Regions from separate parts of the Acidovorax sp. Q11 genome, predicted to be linked through region 2. Evidence: predicted binding sites of a transcription regulator. Region 2 holds the regulator's gene; the other holds the start of a gene.

Region 1 (4,156 bases), on a different contig from region 2:
TGCAGCAGAGGCCGGGGCAGCTTGAAGGCCGTGGCGCTGCCCTGCTCGGCCAGGCGCGACAGCGCAGGACCACCCGGGTAGCCCAGGCCCATGAGCTTGGCGGACTTGTCGAACGCCTCGCCAGCCGCATCGTCAATGGTCTCGCCCAGGATCTCGTAGCGGCCCACGCCATCCACACGCATCAGCTGGGTGTGGCCGCCAGAGACGAGCAGGGCCACAAAAGGGAATTCAGGCGGGTCGGCGCTAAGGAAGGGTGACAGCAGGTGCCCTTCGAGGTGGTGCACGCCCAGCACCGGCTTGTTCAGCGCCGCACCCAGCGCACAAGCCACGCCCGCACCCACCAGCAGCGCACCCGCCAGGCCCGGCCCGCGCGTGTAGGCCACCACATCCACATCGGCCAGCGTCTGGCCGGACTCGGCGAGCACCTCTTTGGCCAGCGGCAGCACACGTCGGATGTGGTCACGGCTGGCCAGCTCGGGCACCACGCCGCCATAGGCCTGGTGCATCTCGATCTGGCTGTGCAGCGCATGGGACAGCAGGATAGGCACGGCAATGCCCGTGGAACGGACCAATGCCACGCCGGTTTCGTCGCACGAAGATTCAATACCCAGGATCAACAAACTCATGCCCCGAGTGTAAAACCCGGCTCCATGCAGGGCCGGATGGAAAAACCCCTGCGGGCAGTCACCAGCAGGGGTTGCGCGGATTGAGGGGGCCCGACGACCCGGCGGCTTGCCTACCAGCGGTCCGACCGCATGCGCAGTTCCCACGCCCCGGCGCGCAGTTCATACACACCCACGGCGCCGTAGCGCTGCTCGCCCTTGTCGTCCCAGGTCATGGTGCCGATCACGGGCGCGTAGCCGTTGATGCTGTGCATGGCCTTGGTGATGTCCTTGGGGGCGGCCGACTTGGCTTTCTGGATGGCGGCCGAGAGGACGTAGGTGCTGTCGTAGCTGTAGTGGCCGCCGTAGGCCGGGGGCTTTTTGTAGGCGGCGATGTATTTCTCCAGGAAGGGCTTGCCGGTGGAGAACTCCTTGGCTTCCAGCACGGGCGAAGTGGCGTAGATGCCCTGCACGATGCCGCCGCCCTTGGTCATGTCGGTGGTCTTGATGGTGTCGCCGCCCAGCAGGCTGACCTTGGTGTGGTCCACCTTACGCAGTGCTTCGAGCAGGGCCAGGGCCTGGAAGTCGTTGAGGGTGGAGACGATCACGTCCACCTTGGCGGCCTTGAGTTCGCCTGCCAGTTCGTCAAACGCCACGGTCTTGTCGTCGAACGATTTGCGCACCACCACTTCTTTCTTCTCGACCTTGAGCTGCTCGGCGGCGCCGTCGGCCAGGCCCTTGCCGTAGGGGGTGCCGTCGTCCAGCGCGGCATAGCGTGCGGCGCCCAGCTGGGTGGCGGCAAACGAGCCGATGGCGCGGGCCTGCAGGGTGTCGTTGCCCACCATGCGGAAGGTGGTGGAAAAGCCCAGCTGGGTGAATTTGGGGTTGGTGGAGATGGCGATCTGCGCGATGTCCTTGGCGGCGTAGATGGGCGCGGTCTCGATGCTCACGCCCGAGTTCAGGTGCCCGATCACGGCCACCACACCGGCATCCACCAGCTGCTGGGCCACGGCCTTGCCGGTGGCGGCGTCGGCCTTGTCGTCCACCGACACCACCTCCAGCGTCACGCGCTTGCCGTCCACCGTGTAGCCGGACTTGTTGAGTTCATCCACCGCCAGGGTCACGCCGTTGAGCAGGTCCTGTCCCAGCGCGCCCAGCGGGCCGCTCAGGGGTTGCGCCACACCAATTTTGATGGTGTCCGGCACCTTGCCGCATCCGGTCAGGAGTGCGGCAGTCGCCACTGCGGTCAGGGCCAGGCTGGCCGAGAAGCGGCGCCGGTTGAAGTGCTTGTTCATGCAAAAAACTCCATATCTGAATGTCGAAGTGACCGGATGTATATGCGAGGCCACCCGGAGGCGCTATCGGGTATGCCCTCCCGCAGCATCCTTTATTAGCAACTTTCAGGCCCCGCAAGGGGGTGCCGCTGCTTTTTTGGGGGCTGATTAAGGGCTCCCGCCCTGCCCTGACCGCCCTCATGCCAGCGCCGATGGCCCCCATGCACCGCTTCGGCGCACCCAAATACGGCGTGAAAATTGCTTATGCTCGGGTCTATGAATGAGGCCTTGCGCATCGTGGTGGTCGCCCCGGATCTGGCGATCGCCGACCCACACGACGAACACGCCGTCCTGCAGGCGGAGCGGTCGCGTGCGCTGCGCATCGGGTTGCTGGAAAACAACTTCAACTTGGTGGCCACGCTGCCCGCCGATGTGTTCCTGAGCGAGCGCATCGCCCAGCTGCAGCCCGACCTGATCATCGTGGACGCCGAAAGCGAGGCCCGCGACGCGCTCGAACATGTGGTGATGGCCACGCGCGACGAGCGCCGCCCCATCGTGATGTTCACCAACGACGAGGACACCTCGCACGTGAAGGACGCGGTGGCGGCGGGCGTGTCGGCCTACATCGTGGCGGGCTTGGCGCCCCAGCGCATCCGCCCCATTCTGGACGTGGCCATGGCGCGGTTTCAGCACGAACAGGCCCTGCGCGCCGAACTGGCCGACGCCAAGACCGAACTGAAAGACCGTAAGACCATCGACCGTGCCAAGGGCCTGCTGATGCAGCGCCAGGGCCTGACCGAACAGGCCGCCTACGAAAAGCTGCGCAAGACGGCCATGGACAAGGGCCTCAAGCTCGTGGATGTGGCGCAGCGCATGCTGGACGTGATGGACTTGCTGGGCTAGTGGCATCCCCCTGAGGCGCTGCGCGCCTTCCCCCTTCTCTCGAATCGCTGGCGCGATTCGAGAGAAGGGGGACGATGCCCTCGCTGCGGGGCGGACCTTGGCTTGCATCCCTCGCCTGGGCCGCGCCCAGTTCAACCGAGGTCTCCCACATGGTGCGCCGCACAAACGCAGTGCAGCCCGGCCCGCATGCACCAGCCCTGGCCATTTCAAGCAAAAAAAGGCCGTTTGCGCCTGTCCATCTTGCCCAAGCAGCTATCAAAAGCATAGTAATGGCGGCGCCAAACTGGCGCAAAACAGGCTGGCACGCTGCTTGCATTAACCCTGGCAAGACCAAAGAAGGTCCCACCCTGACAGCACCGGCCCAATGGCGGGCCAGTGCTGACACAAGGCCCCCCAATGGGCTTTGCCATGGACAAAGGCGTCCCTCTCCGAGCCCGTTTGCGCATGCAACCCGGCCAGGGGAGGACGCCTTTTTTGTTTTCTAACGCACCGAGGAACCGCCCCATGACCGATCTGTTGAAAACCAGCCTCAACCGCCGCACCGTGCTGCAGGCAGCTACCGTGGGCGCCGTGGGCGTGAGCCCCGCCCTGCGCGCCCTGGTGCATGCCCAGGGCTCGGACGCCCCCGAGAAGAAGGAAGTGAAGATCGGCTTCATCCCGCTGACCGACTGCGCCAGCGTGGTGATGGCCTCGGTGCTCGGCATCGACAAGAAGTACGGCGTGACCATCATCCCCACCAAGGAAGCATCGTGGGCCGGTGTGCGCGACAAGCTGGTGAATGGTGAACTCGACTTTGCCCACGTGCTGTATGGCCTGGTCTACGGCGTGCACCTGGGCCTGGCCGGCCCCAAGAAGGACATGGCCGTGCTGATGAACCTGAACCACAACGGCCAGGCCATCACGCTGTCGAAAAAGCTCGCCGAAAAAGGCGCCGTCAACGGCGCAGGCCTGGCCAAGCTCATGGCCAGCGAGAAGCGCGAATACACCTTTGCCCAGACCTTCCCCACGGGCACCCACGCCATGTGGCTCTACTACTGGCTGGCCGCACATGGCATCAACCCCATGAAGGACGCCAAGGTCATCACCGTGCCGCCACCCCAGATGGTGGCCAACATGCGCGTGGGCAACATGGATGGCTTCTGCGTGGGCGAGCCCTGGAACCACCGCGCCATCATGGATGGCATCGGGGTGACCGCCACCACCACGCAGGACATCTGGAAGGACCACCCCGAAAAGGTGCTGGGCACCACCTCCGAATTTGTGCAGAAGTACCCCAACACGGCCCGCGCCGTGACGGCCGCCATCCTCGAAGCCAGCAAGTGGATCGACGATGGCCTGGCCAACAAGAACAAGATGGCCGAGACCATTGCCGGCAAG
Region 2 (4,156 bases):
GCGTGCCCTCCATGGGCGTGGCGGGCAAGTTCTACACGGACGGCACCATGGCCGGCAACATGCAGAACGTGCTCCAGGTCGTGGAAGCGCTGGTCAAGCAAAAGTAAGCCCCGGGCTGCCCTGGGCACAAGCTCCTTAGCGCCAAAGGCCCTGGATACCCGATGAAGAAAGCCCGCTGATGCGGGCTTTCTTCATGGAGGGCGCGTGGGGATGGCTACAATGAACTGCAAGATTCGTGCCCTATGAACCACCGCCTCCTTCCGACCCTCCTGCTCGCGGCCCTGGCCTGCCTTCATGGCGTGGCCCACGCTGAAAAAGCCGACCGCGCCAAGCCCATGAACATCGAGGCCGACGCGTTGCGCCACGATGAACTCAAGCAGACCAGCGTGTTCTCGGGGCGCGTGGTCATGACCAAGGGCACCATCGTGCTGCGCGGCGCGCGGCTGGATGTGCGCCAGGATGCCGATGGCTACCAGTTTGGTGTGGTCACAGCCGAAGCAGGCAAACGCGCCTTCTTCCGCCAAAAGCGCGACACCTTGCCCGGCGCGCCCGACGAGTACATCGAAGGCGAAAGCGAAGTCATCGAGTACGACGGCAAGGCCGATAACGTGCGTTTCATCACCCGCGCCGAGCTGCGCCGCTACCGGGGCGCTGCGCTCAGCGACGAGATCACGGGTGCCGTGATCGTCTACAACAACCTCACCGACGTGTTCACCGTGGACGGCCAGCGCGCCCCCGCCACCAATGCGGCAGGCGATGCCCCGGCCCCCGGCAACCGCGTGCGCGCGGTGCTGGCGCCCAAGGACCCGCCCGCTGGTGCTGCAGCGCCTGCGCCGGCCGCCCCCGGCGCCGCACCCGTGCTGCGCCCCAGCAACAGCCTTGGCGGCGGCTCCAAGTGAGCGCAGTGCCCGTCCATCCCGGCCCTGACACCCAGGCCGGCAGCCGCCTGGAGGTGCAGCACCTGGCCAAGTCGTACGGCAGCCGCAAGGTCGTCAAGGACGTGTCGCTGGTCGTGCAAAAAGGCGAGGTCGTGGGGCTGCTCGGCCCCAACGGCGCGGGCAAGACCACCTCGTTCTACATGATCGTGGGCCTGGTGCGCAGCGATGCGGGCGACATCCGCATCGACGGCCATTCGGTGGCCCACATGCCCATTCACCGCCGCTCGCGCCTGGGGCTGTCGTATCTGCCGCAGGAAGCCTCGATTTTTCGCAAGCTCACGGTCGAAGAAAACGTGCGCGCCGTGCTGGAGCTGCAGCGTGGCGATGACGGCCAGCCGCTCTCGCGCGACGCCATCGAGGAGCGCCTGACGGCCTTGCTGGAAGAGCTGCGCGTGCAGCACCTGCGCGCCTCGCCCGCGATGGCCCTGTCCGGTGGCGAGCGCCGCCGGGTGGAGATCGCCCGCGCCCTGGCCACACAGCCGCGCTTCATCCTGCTGGACGAGCCCTTTGCCGGCATCGACCCCATCGCCGTGATCGAGATCCAGCGCATCATCGGTTTCCTCAAGGCGCGCGGCATTGGCGTGCTCATCACCGACCACAACGTGCGCGAGACCCTGGGCATCTGCGACCACGCCTTCATCATCAGCGACGGCCGTGTGCTGGCGCAGGGCACGCCGTCCGAGATCGTGGACAACGCCGAAGTGCGCCGGGTGTACCTGGGCGAACATTTCCGCATGTGATGAAGCCTGGCCTGTCGCTGCGCGTCTCGCAGCACCTTGCATTGACCCCCCAGCTGCAGCAGTCCATCCGGCTGCTGCAGTTGTCCACACTCGAACTCTCGCAGGAAGTCGAGCAGATGCTCGACGAGAACCCGTTCCTCGAATGCACGGCCGAAGAGGCGCCGCGCGAGGAGTTTGGCCTGGAAGCCGCCGACACCCCCGCGCAAGCCGACGAATACAGCGCTGAAGATGCTATATTTTCAGGAGCTGCAAGTGCAAGCACAGCGGGCGCAGAGGGCCAAAATGATGCCGAATCGCCAGGCCCTGGCGCCGACGAACCCGACTGGAGCGGCGACGGCACGGTAGAGATGGCGCCCAACGACGCCGAGTGGGGTGGCGACGCCCCGGCCCGCACCCGCAACGATGCGGAGGGCGACGACGCCGACGCCACCGAACTGGCCCGCTCGCACGAATCGCTCACCGCCTTTTTGCACCGCCAGGCCCTGTCGCTGCGCCTGTCCGAGGTGGACTGCGCCGCGCTGCGCTTCCTGATCGAATCCCTGAACGACGACGGTTACCTCGAAGAGCCGCTCGAAGAACTCGCCATCGCACTGGCCGGGCTGGACGACCTGGAGCAGATCGAGGAGCTGGTGCACCGCTTTACCGTGGCGCTGCGCCTGCTGCAAAGCCTGGAGCCCACGGGCGTGGGCGCGCGCAACCTGGCCGAATGCCTCACGCTGCAGCTCAAGGCGCTGGACGCCGACGAAGAGGCCGACCCCGACACCGTGCAGACGGCGCTCACCATCTGCCAGCAGCCGCTGGAGATGCTGGCCCGCCGCGACATCCGCCGCTTGACCCAGCTGTGTGGCGACGGCGAAGAGCGCACCCGCGCCGCCATGGCGCTGATCGCCCGCCTGGAGCCTCGCCCCGGCCGCAAGTTCGTCGATGTAGAGCGCAACATCATCATCCCCGACGTCATCGTGCGCAAAGCTGGTCGCGCCAACGGGCGGGACGGCCAGCACAACTTCATCGTGCAGCTCAACCCCGACGTGATGCCCCGCCTGCGTGTGCACGACATCTACGCCGGCGCGCTGCGCGGCCACAAGGGCGGCGAGGGCCACCAGGGCATGCAGCAGCGGCTGCAGGAGGCGCGCTGGTTCATCAAGAACATCCAGCAGCGCTTTGACACCATCCTGCGCGTTTCGCGCGCCATCGTCGAGCGGCAGAAGAACTTCTTCACCCACGGCGAACTCGCCATGCGCCCCCTGGTGCTGCGCGACATCGCCGACGAACTGGGCCTGCACGAGTCCACCATCAGCCGCGTGACCACGGCCAAGTACATGGCCACGCCCATCGGCACCTACGAGCTGAAGTACTTCTTTGGCTCTGGCCTGGGCACGGAAACCGGTGGCAATGCGTCCAGCACGGCCGTGCGCGCACTGATCAAGCAGTTCGTGTCGGCCGAAAGCCCCACCAAGCCGCTGTCGGACAGCCAGATCGCCGAGATGCTCAAGGAGCAGGGCATTGAATGCGCACGCCGCACGGTGGCCAAATACCGCGAGGCGCTCAAGATTGCGCCCGCCAATTTGCGCAAGGCGCTGTAGCGCTCAACGCGTTGAAGGGCGCGAGGGCTGCTTGAACGCCCGCCGCCAGGTTACTTGCGTGCCATGAACACCGCGTCATACGCCTGGGGTGTGAACCCGGCGATCTTCTGGCCGTTGGTCAGCAAGACCGGCACGCCCCTGGCGCCCAGCTGCTTGAACGCCGCCTTGCCAGAAGGCGTGTCGATGTCCAGCTCCCGATACGCGATGCCTTTGCCCGCCAGATAGGATTTGGCCGCCTTGCAGTAGCCGCACCAGGTCGCCATGTAAAGCACCACATCGCCCCTGGGGGCTGCGGCTGGCGGCGCGTCGGGGGCGGCTGCCGCCTGGGGCGCGGGCGATGCGCCCGGCACCACACTCACCGGCAGGTTCTCCAGCTTCATCGTCTTTTCCACGGCACCTGTCACAGGGGGCTTGTCGCTGTACACGACCCTGCCGTCTGCGCCCACCGATTTGTACAGCGTCTGGGCGCCTGCGCCCCAGGGCGTGGCGGCCAGCACCAGCACGGTCAGCAGGGTCCGATAAAAAGGGCGCATGGGGGGCTCCGGTAAAATCCGCTGCCCGAGAGCATACGAGACAAGGGGCATGGGGCCTGCAAGGTCCTTATGCCACCAACCCGCATTGCGACCCATGGCGTCTTGGCGTGCTGAGCCGCCCCACCACCGGTGGCCCTGCAGGCACCCTGCGGCACACGCCGCGCACCACTCCCCGCGCAGGCTAGTGCTCTCCGCTTCCTTTTTTCCTACCCCTGTCCGCCACCATGGCCCGCATTGTTTTTGACCTCCCCCCGCACTTCGGCTTTGCCACCGAGCTGCAGATCTACATCAGCCACGTGAACCAGGGCGGGCACCTGGACAACGCGCAGCTGCTCAGCCTGGTGTCCGAAGCGCGCGTGCGT

The links. The regulator sigma-54, encoded in region 2, starts transcription at its own class of promoters, with help from an activator protein. The targets are predictions, from matches to a motif close to TGGCANGNAANCTGCTTT.
Region 1: the regulator sigma-54 is predicted to act here: its motif matches at 2,124-2,141, upstream of ACYZGB_RS18035 (ANTAR domain-containing response regulator).

The regions. Positions count from the first base shown of each region.
Region 1 covers NZ_JBUDZG010000027.1:30,074-34,229, reverse strand. The annotation lists gene tsaD (tRNA (adenosine(37)-N6)-threonylcarbamoyltransferase complex transferase subunit TsaD) at 1-626, opposite strand, end outside; gene ACYZGB_RS18040 (branched-chain amino acid ABC transporter substrate-binding protein) at 737-1,897, opposite strand; gene ACYZGB_RS18035 (ANTAR domain-containing response regulator) at 2,153-2,779, shown strand; gene ACYZGB_RS18030 (CmpA/NrtA family ABC transporter substrate-binding protein) at 3,284-4,156, shown strand, end outside.
Region 2 covers NZ_JBUDZG010000007.1:174,532-178,687, reverse strand. The annotation lists gene ACYZGB_RS08865 (thiol:disulfide interchange protein DsbA/DsbL) at 1-107, shown strand, start outside; gene lptA (lipopolysaccharide transport periplasmic protein LptA) at 243-899, shown strand; gene lptB (LPS export ABC transporter ATP-binding protein) at 896-1,678, shown strand; gene ACYZGB_RS08850 (RNA polymerase factor sigma-54) at 1,678-3,261, shown strand; gene ACYZGB_RS08845 (glutaredoxin domain-containing protein) at 3,312-3,794, opposite strand; gene ACYZGB_RS08840 (acyl-CoA thioesterase) at 4,019-4,156, shown strand, end outside.